3 regions of the Streptomyces sp. NPDC048291 genome follow, and region 1 is predicted to be linked to each of the others. Evidence: riboswitches for the same ligand, from Rfam matches in the RefSeq annotation. Region 1 holds a riboswitch; each other region holds the start of a gene.
The links. Region 1 has a riboswitch for cyclic di-AMP ahead of ACGF5O_RS31615 (NlpC/P60 family protein). Riboswitches for the same ligand answer to the same signal wherever they lie in the genome.
Positions count from the first base shown of each region.

Region 1 (7,193 bases):
GCCATTGGCGGCGGGCGCCTCGGTGTCGGGCCGCTGTGTCGGCTCGCTGATCACGCCGCCGCCGGACGACTTCGTGGTCGACGTCTTCTTCGGCGACGGAGTCGCGTAGACCCTCGGCAGTTCACTGCCGCCGGAGCCGGAGCCGGAGCCGGGAGCGGTGGCGGTCTCGGTGGCCGGGGTGCCGGCCGGCGGCTCGGACGAGGGCTGGTCGGCCGGGGGCTGCTCGGACGGCGGCTGCTGGGTCGCCGGCTCGGACGGCTCGGCGCTCTGCGACTCGGCCGGCGGCTCGACCGGGCTCGCGGTGTCGCTCGGCTGGGACGGCTCCGCGCTCTGGGTCGGCGGCTGCTCGTCGGCGCCCGCCCCGCAGGTGCGGCCGGAGTTGATGCAGTCGACCATCTTCCGCATCAGGCTGTCGTCGAAGACGTTGATGAAGTCGCCGTGGTCGGTGACCGGCTTGTGCAGCTGCTCGGGGAACGAGTCCACCGCGAACAGCGGGACCGTACGGCCGCCGTCCTGGAGGCTCGGCGCGTCCACGGCGTAGACGATGCGCTGCACCAGCTGCGGGATGGCCTCGAAACCGGCCGGGCAGCTGCCGTCCGCGGCCTCGAACGCCACGTGGGTGCGGTGGTTGGCGCTGTCGATGTTCCGGCCGTCCCAGCAGCTCTGGAACCTGAACGTGCGCACGACGTCGCTGCCGGAGGGGCAGAGCGGGTACTTGTCCTTGAGCTGCCGGTTCTCGTAACCGGTGCAGCTCCAGGAGGCGTTGGCGTTGGCCGGGCCGTTGACGAACGCCTTGGCGTCGCCGGTGATGATGCGCAGCAGCCGCGGCATCTCGGTGACCTTGGAGGTGGGGTTGCCCTCGAAGGTCAGCGTGACCTCCTTCGCCGTGACGATCTGCCCGGCGTTGCCCTCGGTGCCGCCGCCCGGCTTGTCGGCGTCCCGCTCCTGCTTGCCGTTCTGCAGCCGCAGCACCGGCCAGTAGTACGTGGACCTGTCGCCCTGGTCCGCGCAGCTGGTGTCGGCGTTCGCGAGGTCCTGGTCACTGGCGAAGGCGTTGTTGGACTGGTTGCCGATGTAGTCGTGGAAGTGGTGGGCGCCGTTGGAGACGCCGGGCGCGACGATCACGTTGTCCGAGTTGAACAGGCCGTTGGCGTTGACACCGCAGCTGGAGGAGAAGGTGCCCGTGGAGCCGCCGGACTGTTCGGCCGGGGTCGTGACGTTCGGCTGGACCGAGGTGATGTCCGCGTAGTCGGCGGCGACCGGCCCGTTGCCGCCCTGGCCGCCGGCGCCGGTGCCGGCGCTCTGGCTCGGCGCCGCGCTGTCCTGGCCGCCCTGGCTCGGCGTGGCGCCGCCGGTCGGGGTCGCCGACTGCCCGTCGCCCTGGTTCGAGGAGCGCAGGGTGCAGGCGGCGAGGTCGTCGAGGCCCTGCGGGCGGTCGCCCTCGCGGCCGATGGCGTCGGCGATGCGCTGGATCGACTCGGACCGCTTCTCCTTGAGCGGGTCGATGATCGACTGGCCGGCGAAGCCGGGGTCCTGCTCGATCTCGGCGGCGGACTGCGTGAGTTGCTGGTAGGCGGCGGCGATCTGCTGGTCCAGCTGGGCGAGTTCACGGTCGACGTCGGCCCGGGCGCCGTCGGGCACCGCCGTCAGCCTGCTGCCGATGTCGGGGCAGTAGATCGTGGGCGCGGACAGCACCTGACCGGTGGCGACCTGGTCCTGGCCGCCGCCGTTCTCGGTGGCCGAGGCATAGACGTTCACCGCGACCAGTCCTCCACCGCCGAGCATCAGGGCGACCGCTGCGAAGGTCGCTCGTTGTGCGCCGGTCGGGCGTCTGCGCCTGTTGCGTCTCAAGGTCGTTCCCCTGCGTGTCGTGGGCGGCCGGGCATGGAAATCCCCGGCCTAATACGACAGCCGGCGCCACGGTGTTCAACGGACCCACGAATTCACGGTGACCTCACAGGAAGCGGGTGTCCCGGAAGCGGCGGAACGCGACCGACGGCAACGCCTCGGTGACCCTGCGAATGCACTGGATGCGCGCCAAATGCCGTGCCGTACGGTCGAGTTCCGAACGCTAAGACGAACATCACAAATACGTATCGGACATTAGCCACTTCAACCTTCACACGAGTGACACAAGTTGGCTAAGTTGACGGGCAAGCCGTTCGGCTCCCCCCGGCGATTCCCGTCGGGCCGCGCGGCCTCCGCCGAGTCCGGTGCCCCTCAGGGGCGGATCCGGAGCCGGGGACCCAACCGATCACTGGGGTGAATCGGCCGGTCGTCCGCAAGGACAGCGGCCGTAGGGCATGCCTTCCGGATTCGACCGCCCGAACCCGACAGCTAACCCGGTAGGCGGAGTACGGAAGGAGCACGACCCCTCAATGGCGCCCGAAAGCCGTGACGAGGTTCGACAGCGGATCGACAGCCTCTACGACCAGGCCGAGAACGCCACCGGGAACTACAACGCCACCCGTGCGATGAGCGGGGGCTCGCGCTCACGCGGTGTTCCGCTGTTCAAACGGACCCGTCGCGACGACCCGGGCCTCGACAACATCGCCAGGGAGTGGTTCGAGGGGGCGCGTTCGAGGCTGGGGCCGAGCGTTCCGGCCGCGCTGCCCACCGACCGGCAGCCCAACCGGCCCGGCCCGCGCCGGCCCCTCAGCGCCATGGCCGCCGACCTGCTCGGCCAGCTCGAGGACTCCGGCCCGGCCCGGCTGGAGCTGACCGCGGGGCCGTCCGCGCAGAGCGAGATCGAGGTCGTCCGCGAACTGCCGTCGCGCCCGAGGCTGGAACTGACGGCGGGGCCCGCCGCGGCGGTGCCCGCGGTGCCTTCGGGTGCGCCGAGGGCGCTGCCCGCCGCCGGGCCGCAGCGGCCCACGCCGGGTGCCTCCAAGACCAAGAACCAGCTCAAGCTCGCCAAGGCGCGCGAGGTGCTGTCCCAGCGCACCGGGCAGCGCGCGATCGCCGCCCTCGACCCGGCGCCGGTCCCGGTCCAGATCCCGGTCGCCCAGGCCGCTGGGCCGGCGCCCAGCCCCTGGCCCACGCCCGAGGCGCAGGCCCCGGCGCAGCCGTGGCAGGCTCCCCCCGTCGGCATACCGAACCAGCGCACCGGCAGCGGTTCCTTCCGGGCCGACTCCCGCGCGGCCACCCGCGCGCTCCCGGCGGTGACCGAGACCGGCGGCATCCCGATCGTGTCCCCGTCGGACACCGGCACCTTCCGCATCATGACCCCGGGGGGCGCCGACAGCGCCCCGACGCGCGCCGCAGCCGACTCCACCGGCTTCCGTGTCATGACCCCCGGAAGCGCAGACAGCACCCCGCCCCGCGCCGCGGCCGACTCCACCGGCTTCCGCGTCATGACCCCGGGCGGCTCGGGCGGCGGGACCTACCAGACCGGGCCGGCCATGGACGCGGGTGCCGCCCAGGCTCCGGCCCCGTCCCCGGGGGACTCCGGCTCCTTCCGCATCATGACGCCGGGCGCCACGGGCTCGTTCCCGATGCCGACCCCGGCCGACGGGGGCACTTTCCCTGCCGCGGACCCCCTGGGCGCGAGCGTCTTCCCGACGGCGGATCCCATGGCGAGCACCAGCGTCTTCCCGACCGCGGACCCGATGGCGAGCACGAGTGTCTTCCCGACCGCGGCTCCCACGAACACGGGCGCCTTCCCGACCGCCGACCCCATGAACGGCGGCGGCGCCTTCCCGACCGCGGCGCCCGCCGTTCCCCCGGCCGCTCCCGCCCCGATGGACCTCGGCGGCTATCGGGTCATGTCGCCGAACGCGCCCGCCGCCTACGCCGACATCCCCCCGGCCGCCGCCGACACCGCCTACGCCAACGGCGCGTACCCCGCGGCGGCCCCCGCGGCCCCGATGGCCGCCATGCCGCCGGCCGCGCCCTTCGCCGCGGCACCCGCCGCCGACAACATGTACGGCACCTACGCGGCAGGCATGCAGCCCGCCGAGGGCGCCTACGCCTACGCCGCCACCACGGCCATGCCGACGGCGATGGCAGCGCCCGCCGCCGCGATGCCCGCGCCGATGACCATGCCCATGCCCATGCCCATGGCAGCACCGATGCAGGCCCCGATGGCAGCGCCCCCCGCACCGGCCGCGCCCGCGATGCCCGCGATGCCGACGGCCATGACCGCGCCGCCCGAGGCGATGATGGCCGCCGCGCCCGCCATGGCGATGCCCATGGCCGCGCCCGCCCCGGCCGCCCCGGTCTTCACCCCCCCGCTCCCCACCACGCCCCTGCCGACCGCACCCGCGCAGGTCGCCGCACCGGTGCCCGCCCCGGCCGCCCCGGCGCCCGGCGCCTACGCCGACCCCGCTGCCTTCGTCCAGCCGGGCGCCGGGGCCGAGCCGGGCAAGGCGATGAAGGCGCTGGCGTTCGCGCGGGAGCAGATCGGCCGGCCGTGTGTCTGGGGAGCGACCGGGCCGGGGGCGTACGACGCCAGCAGCCTGACCCAGGCGGCCTGGCGTGCCGCCGGCGTGTCGCTGCCGCGCACCGCGGCGGAGCAGACGCTGGCCGGCACCCCGATCACGCTGGCCGCCGTCGAACCCGGTGACCTGGTCTTCTTCTTCGACGACGACAGTCACGTGGGGATCTACGCGGGTGGCGGCGCGATGGTGCACGCCCCGAGCCCCGGGGCGCTCATCCGCGAGGAGTCGATCTACAACGCCGGGGAGTCGGCGATCCACCGGGTGATCCGCCCGGCCTGACCTCCTGTCCCCGGCGGCCGGGCTCAGACCCTCCGCCGCCTGGTGCGCCAGCTCTCGTGGTGGTCCAGGAGGGTCTCCTCGACGGGCCGGTAGGCGAGGCCCAGTTCGCGGACGCTGCGGCCGTTGTCGACGCGGAAGCGGATGCCGAGATGCTTGCGTATGTAGTCCTGGGTCAGGCCGAAGAGCGGGCCCAGGACCCGTACCGGCCCGTGCGGGAGCGCGGCGCGCGGCAGGCGCGGGTCCCAGGGGTGGCGGGTGCGGATGATCCGGGACATCTCGTGGAAGGACGTCATCGTCTCGTTGGCCACGATGTAACGGCCCCTGGCCGCCGGGTTCTCCGCCGCCGCGATGTGCGCGTCGGCCACGTCGCGGACGTCCGCCGTGGTGAAGCTGAAGTCCGGGGCGCCGTAGCAGAAGTAGCCCTTGAACAGCTCGTCGAGCAGGAAGAGGCTGCCGGACTCGGAGGCGGGCGTGAGGGAGGGGCCCAGGATGAGGCCGGGGTTGATCGAGACCAGGCGCCAGCGCTCCTGGGCGGCCTCGGCGTCCCGGGCGGCGCGCTCGGCGACCGTCTTGGCGTAGTGGTAGGGGTTGTTCGCCACCGTGCTGGTGGTGTTGAAGTACTTCTCCGTCAGCACCTCGCCGGCCATCCCACGGACGTCGGCGTAGTCGCCGAAGATCGCGCCCACCGTGGAGGTGAGGACCAGGGTCGTCACCTCCGGCGTGCGCTCCACCCCGCCGAGCACGTTGCGGGTGCCGAGCAACGCCGGGTCGACCACGTCCCGTTGGCCGTCCCTGATCCGTTCCGGCATCAGGAACGGCGAGGCGACGTGGAAGACGGTCGCGCAGCCGGCGAACGCCTCGTCGAAGGAGCCGTCCCGGAGCAGGTCCGCCTCGAAGAGGGTGAGCCGGCCGGGGAAGGCCTCCTGGAGCTCCCACAGGGGCCGCACCTTCGTCGCGTCGGAGGCGCGGCGGACGGTCGCGCGGACCCGGTACCCGCGCTCCAGCAGCCGCCGTACCAGATGGCTCCCGACGAATCCGCTGCCGCCGGTCACCGCGACGGTCGTCTCCCCGCGTGCCTGCACGCCCTCACCCCTCGCCCTCCGGCCACCGCGCCTCGGTGCGCCGCAGAGGACAGGGTGGTGCATGTGACGGGTACTCGCCAAGCACCGGGAGGCCGCCAGCAGCTTCGGCAGCCATAAGCCGGACCCGATACACCTCATAAGATCGGCTTATGAGGTCATAGGGCGGACCCGCGTACTAACTTAGGACTGCCTTAGTTTAGGCTTCCCGTTCGAGATCGATTGTCTTCACTCGATCGATTGACACCGCTCGAAGGGAACCTGATCATGCCGCGCCCCCTGCGGGTAGCCATCGTCGGAGCCGGCCCCGCCGGGATCTACGCCGCCGACGCCCTGCTCAAGTCCGCGGTGGCCGCCGAGCCCGGCGTGTCCATCGACCTCTTCGAGCGGATGCCCGCCCCGTTCGGCCTGATCCGGTACGGCGTCGCCCCCGACCACCCGCGCATCAAGGGCATCATCACGGCCCTGCACCAGGTCCTCGACAAGCCGCAGATCCGCCTCTTCGGCAACGTCGACTACCCGACCGACATCAGCCTCGACGACCTGCGCACCTTCTACGACGCGGTGATCTTCTCGACCGGCGCGACCGCCGACCGCGAGCTGCGGATACCCGGCATCGAGCTGGACGGCTCCTACGGCGCCGCCGACTTCGTCTCCTGGTACGACGGCCACCCGGACGTACCGCGCACCTGGCCGCTGGAGGCGGAGAAGGTCGCGGTCCTCGGCGTCGGCAACGTCGCCCTGGACGTGGCCCGCATCCTCGCCAAGACCGCCGACGAGCTGCTGCCGACGGAGATCCCGCCGAACGTCCACGACGGCCTGAAGGCCAACAAGGCCCTCGAAGTGCACGTCTTCGGCCGCCGTGGCCCGGCGCAGGCGAAGTTCTCCCCGATGGAGCTGCGCGAGCTGGACCACTCCCCCAACATCGAGGTCATCGTCGACCCCGAGGACATCGACTACGACGACGGCTCGATCGAGACCCGGCGCGGCAACAAGCAGGCCGACATGGTCGCCAAGACCCTGGAGAACTGGGCGATCCGCGACGTAGGCGACCGCCCGCACAAGCTCTTCCTGCACTTCTTCGAGTCGCCGACCGAGATCCTCGGCGAGGACGGCAGGGTCACCGGCCTGCGCACCGAGCGCACCGCCCTGGACGGCACCGGCAACGTCAAGGGCACCGGCGAGTTCAAGGACTGGGAGCTCGGCGCGGTCTACCGCGCGGTCGGCTACCTCTCCGACAAGCTGCCCAAGCTGCCCTGGGACATCGAGTCGGGCACCGTCCCGGACGAGGGCGGCCGGGTCGTCGAGGAGTCCGGCGGCCACCTGCAGTCGACGTACGTCACCGGCTGGATCCGGCGCGGCCCGGTCGGCCTCATCGGCCACACCAAGGGCGACG
Region 1 is NZ_JBICZC010000012.1:213,478-220,670, reverse strand. Features, by position in the region: gene ACGF5O_RS31620 (DUF1996 domain-containing protein) at 1-1,785, opposite strand, end outside; cyclic di-AMP (ydaO/yuaA leader) riboswitch at 2,193-2,368, shown strand; gene ACGF5O_RS31615 (NlpC/P60 family protein) at 2,379-4,718, shown strand; gene ACGF5O_RS31610 (NAD-dependent epimerase/dehydratase family protein) at 4,742-5,800, opposite strand; gene ACGF5O_RS31605 (FAD-dependent oxidoreductase) at 6,065-7,193, shown strand, end outside.

Region 2 (7,193 bases), on a different contig from region 1:
CCGGACGCGCCCGACGCCGAGGAGCGCGAGCGGGTCGAGGAGAGCGAGGCCGCCACGCCGGCCGCGGGCCCGGAGGAGACCGGTGCCATCGCCCCGGTCCGCTTCCACTCCAGATACGCGCCCGGGATCTCCTCCAGGAAGCGCGAGGCCGGGTTGTACGACGGCTGGCCCCAGGCGCTGCGCATCGCCGACCGCGTGAGGTACAGCCGCTCCCGCGCGCGCGTGATGCCGACGTAGGCGAGCCGGCGTTCCTCCTCCAGCTCCTTGGTCTGGCCGAGGGCACGCATGTGCGGGAAGACGCCGTCCTCCATGCCGGTCAGGAACACCACCGGGAATTCGAGGCCCTTGGCGGTGTGCAGGGTCATCAGGGTGATGACGCCGTCGCCGTTCTCGTCGTCGTCGGGGATCTGGTCGGAGTCGGCGACCAGGGCCACCCGCTCCAGGAAGTCGGCGAGCCCGCCGGACTCCTCGCCCTCGCCGGACTCCTGCTCGAACTCCAGCGCCACGGAGGCGAGTTCCTGGAGGTTCTCGATGCGGGTCTCGTCCTGCGGGTCCGTGGAGTTCTGCAACTCGGCCAGGTATCCGGTGCGTTCGTAGATCGCCTCCAGGACCGTGGCGGGTCCGGCGCCGGACTCCACGACCGTACGGAGGTCCTCCATCAGCGTGTTGAACCGCTTGACCGCGTTCGTCGAGCGCGCGGCCATGCCGTACGCCTCGTCGACGCGCCTGAGTGCCTGCGGGAAGCTGATCTTCTCGCGCTGGGCGAGGGCGTCGATCATCGCCTCCGCGCGGTCGCCGATTCCGCGCTTGGGGACGTTGAGGATGCGCCGGAGCGGGACGGAGTCCTCCGGGTTGGCGAGCACCCGCAGGTAGGCCAGGACGTCCCGGACCTCCTTGCGCTCGTAGAAGCGGACGCCGCCGACCACCTTGTAGGGCAGGCCGACCCGGATGAAGATCTCCTCGAAGACACGGGACTGCGCGTTGGTGCGGTAGAAGACGGCGACATCGCCCGCCTTCGCCTCGCCCGCGTCCGTCAGACGGTCTATCTCCTCGGCGACGAACTGCGCCTCGTCGTGCTCGGTGTCGGCGACGTAGCCGGTGATCCGGGCGCCCGCGCCCGCGTTGGTCCACAGGTTCTTCGGGCGGCGGGACACGTTGCGCTCGATGACCGCGTTGGCGGCGCTCAGGATCGTCTGCGTGGAGCGGTAGTTCTGCTCCAGGAGGATCGTCGTCGCGTTCGGGTAGTCCTCCTCGAACTGGAGGATGTTGCGGATCGTCGCGCCCCGGAAGGCGTAGATCGACTGGTCGGCGTCACCGACGACGCAGAGCTCGGCGGGGGGCAGGTCGGGCTCGCCGGTGCCGACCAGCTCGCGCACGAGGGCGTACTGGGCGTGGTTGGTGTCCTGGTACTCGTCGACCAGGACGTGCCGGAAGCGGCGGCGGTAGTGCTCGGCGACGTCCGGGAAGGCGCGCAGCAGGTTGACCGTCGTCATGATCAGGTCGTCGAAGTCGAGGGCGTTCGCCTCGCGCAGCCGCGACTGGTACATGGCGTAGGCCTGGGCGAGGGTCTTCTCGAAGCCGTCGCTCGCGCGGGCGGCGAAGTCCTCCTCGTCGACCAGCTCGTTCTTGAGGTTGCTGACCTGGGCGCTGAACGACTTCGGCGGGAACCGCTTGGGGTCGAGGTCCAGGTCCCGGCAGACCAGGGCCATCAGGCGCTTGGAGTCGGCCGCGTCGTAGATCGAGAAGGAGGAGGTGAAGCCGAGCTTCTTGCTCTCCCTGCGCAGGATCCGCACGCAGGCGCTGTGGAAGGTCATCACCCACATCGCGTTCGCGCGCGGGCCGACGAGGTGCTCGACGCGCTCCTTCATCTCGCCCGCGGCCTTGTTGGTGAAGGTGATCGCGAGGATCTGGCCCGGGTGCACCTGGCGCGCGCCGAGCAGGTGGGCGATGCGGTGGGTGAGCACGCGCGTCTTGCCGGAACCGGCGCCGGCCACGATGAGCAGCGGGGAGCCGGCGTGCACGACGGCCGCCCGCTGGTTGTCGTTCAGCCCCTCCAGGAGGGCGGCCGGGTCCAGGGCCGGGCGGGCGGCGCCGTCGCGGTAGTAGGCGTCCCGGTCCGGGGGCACGTCGAACTTCCCGCCGAACAGATCGTCCGGAATCGACTCCGGAGCGTGCTCGTCCTCGGGCGGCGGCGGAGGTTCCTCGTCATGGCCGCGGGGGGCCTGGAGGTTCGCCAGGAAGCTGTCGTCAAAGAGGCTGCTCATCGCTCTCCGAGTCTAGGGCGCCCCACCGACAACCGGCCGCCGCCCCGAAAACTCGCCCCGGTCACCGAACAGATCCGCTCCGTCACGGCCGGTCGACGCGCGTCACGCAGCAACGAACACCCGCCTCGAACCCTCCGCCACCGTCGGGCAAGTCACCCATAACGCCCCTAATCGCATCGCCGGAGCGCACCGCAACACCAAGGTCACGAAAATGTATCGGGCATATCGCACATCAAACTTCACAGGGACCACACGAGTTGGCTAGCGTGCCGGGCAGGCCGTACGACCCCCACCGGCGAACGTCGCCGGGCCGCACGGCCTCCGCCGAGTCCGGAGTGCCGCCGCGCACCCGGAGCCGGGGACCCACACCGACCTTGGGGTGAATCGGTCCCGACTCCCCACCGGAGAACGGACCGTAGGGCAACCCTTCCGAACCACCCGCCCGAACCCGACAGCTAACTCGGTAGGCGGAACGCTGGAAGGAGTCGCCCCCGTTGGCGTCGCACCGCAAGTCCCGGCCGTCAGGAACACGCGCGGCAGGCATACGCACCCCCGCCCTGGCCACCGCCGCCCTCACCTCCATGGCCCTGTTCTCCCAGACGGCCGAGGCCGCGCCCTCCGACGACGGCAAGCCGAGCCTGGAGGAGGTCGAGAAGAAGGTCGACTCCCTCTACCGGCAGGCGGAGTCGGCGACCGAGAAGTACAACGCGGCCAAGGAGCGGACCGGCAGGCAGCGCAAGCAGGTCGACACCCTGCTCGACGACGTCGCCCGGCGCACGGACCGGCTCAACAAGGCGCGTGAGGAACTGGGTTCGTTCGCGGCGGCCCAGTACCGGACCGGGGCGAGCGTCCCCGACACGGCGACCTTCCTGCTCGCGGACAGTCCCCAGGACTACTTCGACCAGGACCAGCTGATGAGCCGCCTGACCTCGCGCCAGAAGGGCGCGGTCGACGACTACGTCACCGAGCAGTCCGCGACCATGAAGAAGCGGCAGGAGGCCTCCCAGAGCCTCGAGACGCTCACCGAGACGCAGGACGACCTCAAGACCGCCAAGACCACCGTGCAGACGAAGCTGGCCTCCGCGCGGGAGCTGCTGTCCCAGCTGACGGCCGCGGAGAAGGCCCGGCTGGCGGCGATCGAGAAGCGGCAGCAGGAGGCGGCGGACCGCAAGGCGGCCGAGCTGGCGAAGCAGCAGGCCGCGGCGGCCGACCAGGCGGCGTCGTCCTCGTCATCCTCGTCATCCTCGTCGTCGTCCAGCGGCTCCTCTTCCGGCTCGGGTTCCAGCTCCGGCTCGGACTCCGCCTACGCCACGAAGGCCGCCAAGGCGATCGCCTTCGCCCGCGCGCAGATCGGCAAGCCGTACGTCTGGGGCGCCACCGGCCCCGGCTCCTACGACTGCTCCGGGCTCTCCCAGGCCGCCTGGAAGGCCGCGGGCGTCTCCCTGCCGCGCACCACCTACGACCAGGTGAACGCCGGCACCACCGTCCCCCTCGCCGACGCCCAGCCCGGCGACCTGGTCTTCTTCTACGACGACGTCAGCCACGTCGGCATCTACATCGGCAACGGCATGATGATCCACGCCCCCAAGCCCGGCGCCTACGTCCGCGAGGAGTCGATCTACTACGGCGGCGAGTCGATCATCCACAGCGTGGTGCGCCCGGCCTGATCCCACGGGGCGCCCGCCGTCCCCCGGGCGCCCCCATCCGCTTCCCCATCCGCTTCTCCGCACGCTCCACCCGCTCCCCCGCACGCCTCGGCGCACCGGCGCGCGGGTTTCGGGCCGCACGCGCGCGTGCATCGTTCGTGACACGCGCGCGTGCCCCGTTCGTACTGCGGCCGGCTCTCCCTAGCATCAGGGGCATGTCCGGCATTTCACCCCTCCGCGCCTGGTGGGCGCAGCGTCCGCCGGCGGCCGGGGCCGCCGTGATGGCCACCGGCATCCTGTCGGTGGGGCTGCACCTGGTGGGGGCGGAGACCGTGTCCCGGGTGGCGCTGGCGCTCGCCTGCGTGATGTGGGCGGCGCTGGCGGCGGACTTCGTCGTACGGCTGGCGCGGGATCGCCGGCGGTGGGCGCGGGAGGCGCGGACGCCGGGCGCGCTCACCGCGGTGGCGGCGACGGCGGTGCTGGGGACGCGGTTCTCGGCGCTCGGGTGGCAGAGCCCCGCCGAGGCCCTGCTGGCGCTGTCGGTGGTGCTGTGGCTGCCGTTGCTGGTCGTCGTCGTGCGGCACTGGAGGCCGCGGATGCCGGGAGCGGTGTTCCTTGCCTGTGTGGCCACCCAGGGGCCCGCCGTGCTCGGAGCGACGCTGGCGGCGGCCCTGACGACGGCGTGGCTCGCGCACCTCTCGCTGGTCCTGTTCTGGCTGGGGCTGGCGATGTACGGGCTCGCCGTGCCCCGGTTCGAGTGGCGGCAGATCGCCCGGGGGCCCGGTGACCAGTGGGTGGCGGGCGGCGCGCTCGCGATCTCCGCGCTGGCCGGGGCGCGGCTGCTGGCGGCCGACAGCGCGCGGCTGTACCTGTGGAACGACGACGACCGGGGCGTCCTGCGCGTGGTGACGGTGGGGCTGCTGGTCCTGGACCTGGCCTGGTACGCCGTCCTGCTGGCCGCGGAGGTGGCGTGGCCCCGGCCGCGTTACGACGTGCGCCGCTGGGCGACGGTGTTCCCGATGGGGATGACGGCGACGGCGGCGCTGTCGGTCGCCGCCGCCGTCGGCGGTGCGTGGCTGGAGTGGCCCGGGCGGGTGCTGGTGTGGGTCACGGTGGCGGCCTGGCTGACGGTGGCGACCGGCGCGGCGGCGGGCGCCCGTGCCGCCCTCAGGAAGGCCCGTTGAGGCCCGCAGAGGATGCCGGGATCAGGTCCACAGGACGGCGATGAAGATGTTCACCGCCGTGAGCAGGCCCACCAGGCCGAAGGCGCCCTTCTCGACCTTCTCGTCGTCCCGTTTCACGTAGACGAGTCCGAGGATCACGATCAGCAGGGCGAGCTTCACGCCGATCTTGATCGTGTTGACGTGGTGGTCGTCGGCCTCGTTGAGGCCGACGAGGATCACGCCGGTCGCGAGCATGGTGAACGCGCCGTGCAGCATCCCGGGGACGAACCGGGCCGTGCCCTGGCCCATCGCCTTCATCTGGGTGAGGAAGCCGCCGAGGAGCGCGGCGATGCCGATGATGTGCAGGCCGACGAAGAGATGGATGAGTACGTCCATGGCCCCGGAGCCTAATCAGGGCCCTCCGGTGCACCGGCCACCGGCCCCTCCCTCGGCACCGACCGCGCCGCATATATGCACCCCATAGCAGCCCGCGTCTCCCACCAGCCCCGGAACCGCCGCTTCGGTCATCCCGCCCCGGGAAGCCGACGACTCCGGACCGGAATTCCGTACACATACCGTCGGGTAACGATCCGGTCGTGCCAATTCCGTGCATCGCGTTACCAAGCCGACACACCCGGGCCTAGCGTCCTCCCCCAGGTGGCCGACTCCCCACCGCCGCCCGGGCCAGGGGCGGCAGTCGGACACCACCGCCGAGAAGATCCGGCGGCGGCCCGCTCCCCCTGTGCGGGCCGCCGCCGGACGCGCGATGCGCACTCCCCGCGGACGAGACGGCGGTCGTACGAAAGGACGGGACAGTCCAGGTGGCAGCGCACCGCAAGCCCCGACAGCGCTCGCTCAGCGGCAACACGGCCCGCACGGCCGCCACCCTCGCCCTGGCGGGCGCGGCCACCGCGACGGCCTTCGAAGGGACCGGTAACGCCGAGCCGCAACTGACCCCGGCGCAGGTGAAGGCCAAGGTGGACCAGCTGTACCAGGAGGCCGAGGAGGCCACCCAGAAGTACGACGGAGCGAAGGAGAAGGCCGACACGGCCCAGCGGCGGCTGAAGTCGCTGCAGGACGAGACCGCCCGCGCCCAGGAGAAGTTCAACTCCGCCCGGGACGCGCTCGGTTCCATAGCGGCCGCGCAGTACCGCGACGGCGGCATCGACCCGGCCTGGCAGCTGGCGCTGTCCAGCGATCCCGACCGGTACCTCGACGACGCGGCCTTCGCCGAGCGGGCCGGCGACCGGCAGGCCGGTGCGGTGGCGCGGGTACGGCAACAGCTGCGCGAGATCGAGCAGTTGCGGGGTGCGGCACACGTCGAGCTGACGTCGCTGCGGTCCCGGCAGGCCGAGCTGAAACGGGAGAAGGCCGCCGTCAACGGCAAGCTGGGCGAGGCTCGGCAGCTGCTGGACCGGCTGTCACCGCAGCAGCGGTCGGCGGTCACGGCGGACGACATCACCGGACGCGCCTCCCGCTCCGCGTCGGACGCCCGCGCCCCGCTGACCACCGGCAGCGTCGCCGCCACCGACTCCCGCGCCGCGGCCGCCGTCGCGTACGCCTACTCGAAGCTCGGCAGCCCGTACGTCTGGGGCGCGACCGGCCCCGACGCCTTCGACTGCTCGGGCCTCGCCCAGGCCGCCTACCGCTCCGCCGGCGTCTCCATCCCCCGCACCACCTACGCCCAGATCGACGCCGGCCGCCGCGTCTCCCGCTCCGAGCTCCAGCCGGGCGACCTGGTGTTCTTCTACTCGGGCATCAGCCACGTCGGCATCTACATCGGCAACGGCCAGATGATCCACGCGCCGAACCCGTCGGCGCCGGTACGGATCGCACCGATCGACGAGATGCCGTTCGCGGGGGCGACGCGGGTCGTCTGAACGGCCTCAGACCAGGCGGCGAGCCGTCGCCCAGCGGGTCAGCTCGTGCCGGTTGGACAGCTGCAGCTTCCGCAGCACCGCCGAGACATGGGACTCGACCGTCTTCACTGAGATGAACAGCTGCTTGGCGATCTCCTTGTAGGCGTAGCCGCGGGCGATGAGGCGCAGGACCTCGCGCTCGCGCTGGGTGAGGCGGTCGAGGTCCTCGTCGACCGGCGGGGCGTCGGTGGAGGCGAAGGC
Region 2 is NZ_JBICZC010000020.1:88,961-96,153, reverse strand. Features, by position in the region: gene pcrA (DNA helicase PcrA) at 1-2,264, opposite strand, end outside; cyclic di-AMP (ydaO/yuaA leader) riboswitch at 2,577-2,751, shown strand; gene ACGF5O_RS43300 (NlpC/P60 family protein) at 2,759-3,931, shown strand; gene ACGF5O_RS43295 (tellurite resistance/C4-dicarboxylate transporter family protein) at 4,126-5,094, shown strand; gene ACGF5O_RS43290 (hypothetical protein) at 5,116-5,469, opposite strand; gene ACGF5O_RS43285 (NlpC/P60 family protein) at 5,895-6,953, shown strand; gene ACGF5O_RS43280 (LuxR C-terminal-related transcriptional regulator) at 6,960-7,193, opposite strand, start outside.
Region 2: linked by a shared signal. The riboswitch ahead of ACGF5O_RS43300 (NlpC/P60 family protein) and the one ahead of ACGF5O_RS31615 (NlpC/P60 family protein) in region 1 are both predicted to bind cyclic di-AMP.

Region 3 (7,193 bases), on a different contig from region 1:
TCGTGTGGTGAAGGCGCCTCCCGGCACGCGCTGTGCCTGCGCAGATCACGTGCCGTGTCCGCTCAGTGCTGCACGAACACGTAGTCCGCCCGGTAGGGGACGCCGACGACGGCGCCCGGGGTGCAGGTGCCGGCCGGGGCGACGCCGCCGACGGTGTTGAGGCGCAGGATCTCGCCGGTGCGGGCGAGCAGCCCGTGCTTCTTGCCGGTCCGGGTGGCTTTGAGGTCGAGTTCGGGGATGTTTCCGGTGCCGTTGGCCGTCTTGGTCAGGACGGCTCCGGTGACCGCGGTGCCGTCGGGTGCGACCCACTGCGGGGTACCGGAGTTCGGTGCGGTGAAGGAGTGGCGGATGCCGCCGCCGAGCCTGGCGCCGACGTCGCGCTGGGCGAAGGCGTAGCCGCCGCCGTCGGCGGGCTTGCACTCGTAGATCTGCTTGCCGGTGACGACGGAGGCCAGGAAGCCGCCGTTCTTCAGGTCGGAGACGGTGGTGACGGTGTGCAGCTGGCCGCGGAGGGCGCCGCCGGGGAACTCGGCGGTGTGCAGGTTGGCGTAGAAGGCCCCGGGGTCGGTGGTGAGCTGCTTGAGCAGGGCCTTGTCGGTGACCTTGACGGTGCCGGTGACGCTGTGACCCTTGGCCGTCTTCAGCAGTTTCCCGAAGTCGATCTTGACGCCGCCGTTGGTGCCCTTGGCGCCCTGATGGATGTGCAGGTCGGTCGGCCCGCCGGTACCGCGCCAGGTCACGGCGACGGTCACCTTGTCCCCCTTGACCCGGATGAACTCCAGCGCCGCGCCGTCCTTGTCGCCGACGGCGGGCCCACCGGCGACGGGCACCTCGTTGGCACCGCGCAGGCCGGCGACGAGGACGACGGAGGTGGTGGCGCCGTGGCCGGTGGAGCTGTGGCCGGTGGAGCTGTGGCCGGTGGCGGCGGATGCCGGGACGGCGATACCGCCGAGAGCGGTGACGGTGATGGCAGCGGCGACGAGGCTCTTGCGGCGCGTTGCGTCGATGACCATGATTCCGTTTTCTCCCCCTGTGTCAGCCGACGCCCCCTGCGTCGGCTTCTGGGTGGGAGTACGGAACGCGTCCCGGATTGGACTCAGTCCAACAATGTGACCTGAGCCACATATCGGACTATCCGGCTATCCGGCTCGGTGCACCACCGCATCGCACAGCTCGACCAGCGCCGTCTTCGGGTCGCACTCCGGCAGCGGACCCAGCGCGGCCCGCGCCTCCTCCGCGTACCGGACCGCGTCCCGGCGGGCCTGCTCAAGCGCCGGATGCGCCCGCAGCGCCGTCAGGGCCTCCGCGTGCCGCGCGTCGTCCGTGAGGTCGGAGTCCAGCAGCTCGCACAGGGCGATGTCCTCGGCCAGCCCCAGCCGGGCCGCCCGCTCCCGCAGCCGCAGCACCGGAAGCGTGGGCACGCCCTCACGGAGGTCCGTCCCCGGGGTCTTGCCGGACTCGCGCGAGTCGGAGGCGATGTCCAGCACGTCGTCGGCGAGCTGGAAGGCGACACCGAGCCGTTCGCCGTACTGGGTGAGGACGTCGACGACCGTCTCGTCGGCACCGGACAGCATGGCTCCGAAGCGGCAGGAGACCGCGACCAGCGAGCCGGTCTTGCCACTGAGCACGTCGAGGTAGTGCTCGACCGGGTCACGGCCGTCCGACGGGCCTGCCGTCTCCAGGATCTGACCGGTCACCAGCCGCTCGAACGCGAGGGCCTGGACCCGGACCGCCTCGGGTCCGAGGTCGGCGAGGATCTGGGAGGCCCGGGCGAAGAGGAAGTCTCCGGTGAGGACGGCGAGCGAATTGCCCCAGCGGGTGTTGGCGCTGTCGACACCGCGCCGCACGGCGGCCTCGTCCATGACGTCGTCGTGGTACAGCGTGGCCAGGTGGGTGAGCTCGACGACGACGGCCGACGGCACGACACCGGGTGCGTACGGGTCACCGAACTGCGCGGCGAGCATCACCAGCAGCGGGCGGAACCGCTTCCCCCCGGCCCGCACGAGGTGCTGCGCCGCCTCCGTGATGAACGGGACCTCGCTCTTGGTGGCTTCTAGCAAGCCCTCCTCGACAGCCGTCAATCCGGCCTGGACATCGGCTTCCAGAGCCTGGTCCCGCACGCTCAGCCCGAACGGCCCGACGACGGTCACGAGGGGTCTCCTGTCTGCTGGTGTCTACTGGCGATTACACGGTTTGTCGATAGGTCGCTGCCATCACTCAAGTCAGCGTATCCGGTCAGGTTTCGATCACCGATAGCGCCCACGGTTACACCCCGGGCGCTATCGGATCACGACCGTTATGTTTTTGATCAGCTGATACGACCTGACATCCAATGACTTAACAGGAAGTGCGGGCAGTTGTCCCGAACCGAGGCCCGGGCCGTGTCCCGAACCGGACCCCGCACCGGGCTCTCCGGACGACCGCCGCCCGCGATCGACCCCGCTCCCCCGGACCGACGTCACCTGCCCGGGCGCACCCGTCCGTACACCCTTCCTCCGCGAGAGCATGCACGACGACCTCCCCGATCCGCGTTCTCCCGACCGCGCGCGTGACGCTCGGGCGTCCACCAAGTCAACGACGGGCACCGCAGGGGAGGTTCCGCCCTCACGGTGGACACGCGCACCGGACTCCGATTCCCCGACACCCCCCTTCGACCGACGTGACGAGAATCACGCGCGCCCCCGACACCCGGACTCGCCAACCGACCGTCCCGGCCACCCCGTTGAACCCGATGAGCAGCATGCACGCGTCGCCGCAAAAACCGACAATACGGACTAATCTCAATAATTATTCGCATTGATTACCCCCAGGGAGGCAATCCGAACGAATACGAGCGAGACGCTATTCCCTCGAACCAGGAAAAGGCCGGATTCCGCGAATCCCACATGTCCCAATTTGCCGTTATTGCGGATTCGTGAAGTAGGTCACGTGGACCCTGGGGCCACAGAGGCCGCCAGGCGACCCTTCCCTCCTTTCCCTGTAGGCCAGTTGAGGGTTGGCAACAGCAAAGGATCAAGTGCCCCATACGGCACAGATCAAGGTCAATCAGCATGTTGTGTGAATCAGCCTCTTGTTCCGGACATGTGCTCTCGCATACGTTCCGGCTCGCCGGGCGGACGCCGAATCCTGCCGCCGCCCGTAGTGACCCATCAACGAGTTCATTCGCTTGGCAGGAGCGGGGGACCCAGGTAAGTCGCCGGACCGGGCGGCCGACGTCACAGAACAGACGTCGTTCCGGAACGGCTAGGGGTGAAGTCGCATCGCCTTCGGGCGGTGCGGCCGGGCACTCCCCGGGCCCGAACCCGACAGCTCACCTCGCAGGCGACGGAGAGGAACTTCGCCATGCCTGCTGTCGCTCAGCACCACCGTCCCCGCCGTAACCGCATCGTCCGCACCCTCGCCGTCGTCGGCACCGGTGCCGCCGTACTCGCCCTGCCGCTCATCGGGGCGACGGCCGCGTCCGCCGCCGGCTCCTCCACCACGACGGCCTCGACGACCCTCGCCGGGTACCCGAACAACCTCGACGGCTGGATCCGCGAGTCCCTCGCGATCATGCGGGAGAAGAACATCCCGGGCACCTACAACGGCATCTACCGCAACGTCATCCGGGAGTCCTCCGGCAACCCGCAGGCCATCAACCTCTGGGACTCCAACGCGGCCAAGGGCATCCCGTCCAAGGGCCTGCTCCAGGTGATCGACCCGACGTTCAAGACCTACCACGTGGACGGCACGTCGTTCGACGTCTACGACCCGGTCGCGAACATCACCGCCGCCTGCAACTACGCGGCCGCGCGGTACGGCTCGATCGACAACGTCCACGGCGCGTACTGACCGAAGTCCCGTCGACGTCCCTTCGGCGTCCCGCCGAGGTGCCTTCGACGTCCTACGTCAGTCGAAGAGTCTTTCGAGGACGACGGCGATGCCGTCGTCCTCGTTCGACGTGGTGATCTCGTCGGCCACCGCCCTGAGTTCGGGGTGGGCGTCGGCCATCGCCACCCCGTGGGCCGCCCACTCGAACATCGGGATGTCGTTGGGCATGTCACCGAAGGCGATGGCCTGTTCGGGGCTCAGCCCCAGACGGTCGGCGGCCAGCGCGAGCCCGGTCGCCTTGGTCACCCCGCACGGCTGCAGTTCGACGGTTCCCGGGCCCGACATCGTGACCGTCGCCAGCGATCCGACCACCGAGCGGGCCGTCGCCGCCAGTTCGTCGTCGGACAGGGTGTGGTGGCGCAGCAGCACCTTGCTGATGGGCGCGCACCACAGGTCGTCGCGCCGGGCGACGCGCAGCGCGGGCAGCGTGGGGTGGGGCATCAGATAGCCCGGCTCGATGAGCGTGAGCCCGTCCACGCCGTCCTGGTCGACCGCCGCGTACACCTGGCCGATCTCGGCCTCGATCTTGCCGAGTGCGGTCTCCGCCAGTTCCCGGTCCAGGGTGACCGACCACAGCAGCCGGTTCGACCCGGCGTCGTACACCTGCGCGCCCTGACCGCAGACCGCGAGTCCCGTGCAGCCGAGGTCGTCGAGGAGCGGGCGCACTCTCGGGGCCGGACGGCCGGTCACCACGAGGTGGCGGGCACCGGCCCGGCCCGCTCGCCCGAGCGCGGCCAGCGACCGTTCCGAGAAGGTGTCGTCGCCGCGCAGCAGCGTGCCGTCCAGGTCGGTGGCGATCAGTGAGTACGGGGAGGGTGCGACCATGATCAGAGAATACGGACAGCGCGGCCCTGGGACTCACTGTGCGTTTCGGCCTCAAGTGGCGCCCGCCGCCTCCGTGATGGGGCCGCTGTCGGTGGCGGGCGTGATGTTTTCCGAGATGCCCGAGAACTGTGCCTACTTCATGGCGGCGCTGGAACCACGGCGGTTGGTGCGCCACAGCTGGTAGAGGTGCTTCGCGCCCGGGCGCACGAAGCGGGCGAGCATGGTGACGAACGGCAGCGGGTCGTCGCCCGCCAGCCAGGCCAGCTCGGTCCCGCTCGGCCGCTTCGGTGCGTGCGGTGTCGTGTAGCCGCTGCGGCGGTAGGCGAGGAGGGCGGGCAGGTCGATGTTCTCCACCACGTAACGGTGGCCGGCGCGCTGCTCCCCCTCCGGAACGCGGCGCCCGGTCAGGTCCAGATGCATGGCGCGGACGACGTCCACCCCCGACTCGCTCTCGAAGAGCCGGAACTGGGCGCCCATGCGCGGATTGAAGTCGAGCAGCTTGTACTGCCCGTCCCGCCGGTCGAAGCGCAGGTCGAGGTCGATGACGCCGGTGAAGCCGATCTGCTTGATGAAACGCGCGGCAAGGTCGGCGAGTTCCGGGTTGTCGACGACGTACGCGTTCGCGGTCATGCCGGCGTGCGGCGGCCAGGAGCGGACCTTGACCCCTGTGAACAGGGCGCACGGATTGGAGTCGGCGTCGAAGTACGCGTGCACGATCCAGTCCTCGGCCTCCTCCCTCGGGAGGTACTCCTGGAGGATGACACCCGGATGGGTGCCCCAGTCACGGGCGAGGGTGAGCAGCCCCTCCCGGGTGGCGATCCGCGTCGTTCCGTTGACGGCGGGCTGCTTGCGCCGGACGAACGCCTCGCGGTTCTTGGCGACGATCGGGAAGCGGGCCTTCTCCGCGAAGTCGGCGATCTCGTCGTACGAGTCGGGGAAGGCGGCGGCCGGGCTCGGGATGCCGTGCTCCACGCACAGTTCGTGCAGGCCCTGTTTGCTCGCCAGCCGGCGGGGCAGTTCCGGGTCCACGCGCGGGAAGAGGAAACGGTCGCCGAGCGCGTCCTGGTGCTCGGCGATCAGGACCGCGGCCTCCTCGTCGGTGGGGATCAGCACGGTCGGACGGCCGATGCGGCGGCCGATGCGCAGCAGTCCCTCGACGAGATGGTCCGGTTCCTCGGCGCCTGTCGTCGGCCACACGAACGCCCGTTTGAGGTAACGGGACGAAGCCGCCGGCGTGTACGCGTCCTCGGTGATCGCGTACATGGGAACGCCCAGGCGGCCCAGACTGCGAATCGCGCCGACCCCGCCGTGATGCAGCGGATAGTCGCCGAACTTGACGATCAGGCCCGGCACGTCACGGTCCGCCTCGAACGGCACGCTGACGGCATTCCTGGCCACGGGTCCCCCCACGTGTCCCCCTCTACGGACCGGATCCACCCCGTCCGTGTCCCCCAAAGGACGCTAAGCCGGAATTGCCCCCTCCGACAAGGGCTATTAGGACATTGCGAACTCTTTAGACACTGCCACGACAGCCAACTCACCCGTAACGTGTGGCGCGACCACATGGAACGCCGCGCAACGCCATAGTGACGTCGCCACATGGCCAACCCCCGCGCGGCACGGATGAGAGCGAGGCAGTCACCCCATGCCCCCCTTGACCCCCTTCGAGGTCCCCGAGGGTGACCCCTTCGGCCCGCACAACCTTCCGTATGGCGTGTTCTCGACCTCCGGGAGCACGGAACGGAGGGTCGGCGTCCGCCTCGGCGACCATGTCCTCGACGCCGGAGCCGCGGCCCTCGCCCTCGGCTCCCCGTACGCCACCCTGCTCGCCCGCCCGACCCTCAACCCGCTGCTGGCCGCCGGCCGCACCGCCTGGTCGGACGTGCGGCGCGCCCTGACCGCCTGGGTGACCGTGCCCGCGCACCGCGAGACGCTCGCCCCCCTCCTGCACCCGCTGGCCGGGGTGACCCTGCACCTCCCCTTCGAGGTCGCCGACTACGTCGACTTCTACGCCTCCGAGAACCACGCCCGGAACGCCGGCCGCGTCTTCCGCCCCGACGCCGCCGAACCGCTCACCCCCAACTGGAAGCACCTGCCGATCGGCTACCACGGCCGCGCGGGCACGGTCGTGGTGTCCGGGACGGACGTCGTACGGCCCTCGGGACAGCGGAAGGCGCCCACGGACCCGGCGCCGGTGTTCGGCCCTTCGGCACGGCTGGACATCGAGGCCGAGGTCGGCTTCGTCGTCGGCACGCCCTCGCGGCAGGGCAGCACGGTGGCCCTGGCCGACTTCAGGGAGCACGTGTTCGGCCTGTGCCTGCTCAACGACTGGTCGGCACGGGACATCCAGGCCTGGGAGTACGTCCCGCTCGGCCCGTTCCTCGGCAAGTCGTTCGCGACCTCGGTGTCCGCGTGGATCACCCCGCTGGACGCCCTGGAGGAGGCACGGGTCGCCCCGCCGCGGCGGACGCACCCGCTGCTGCCGTACCTCGACGACA
Region 3 is NZ_JBICZC010000017.1:212,603-219,795, reverse strand. Features, by position in the region: gene ACGF5O_RS40335 (CHRD domain-containing protein) at 63-1,013, opposite strand; gene ACGF5O_RS40330 (polyprenyl synthetase family protein) at 1,140-2,150, opposite strand; cyclic di-AMP (ydaO/yuaA leader) riboswitch at 3,141-3,337, shown strand; gene ACGF5O_RS40325 (transglycosylase SLT domain-containing protein) at 3,343-3,831, shown strand; gene ACGF5O_RS40320 (HAD family hydrolase) at 3,889-4,695, opposite strand; gene ACGF5O_RS40315 (ATP-grasp domain-containing protein) at 4,828-6,072, opposite strand; gene fahA (fumarylacetoacetase) at 6,350-7,193, shown strand, end outside.
Region 3: linked by a shared signal. The riboswitch ahead of ACGF5O_RS40325 (transglycosylase SLT domain-containing protein) and the one ahead of ACGF5O_RS31615 (NlpC/P60 family protein) in region 1 are both predicted to bind cyclic di-AMP.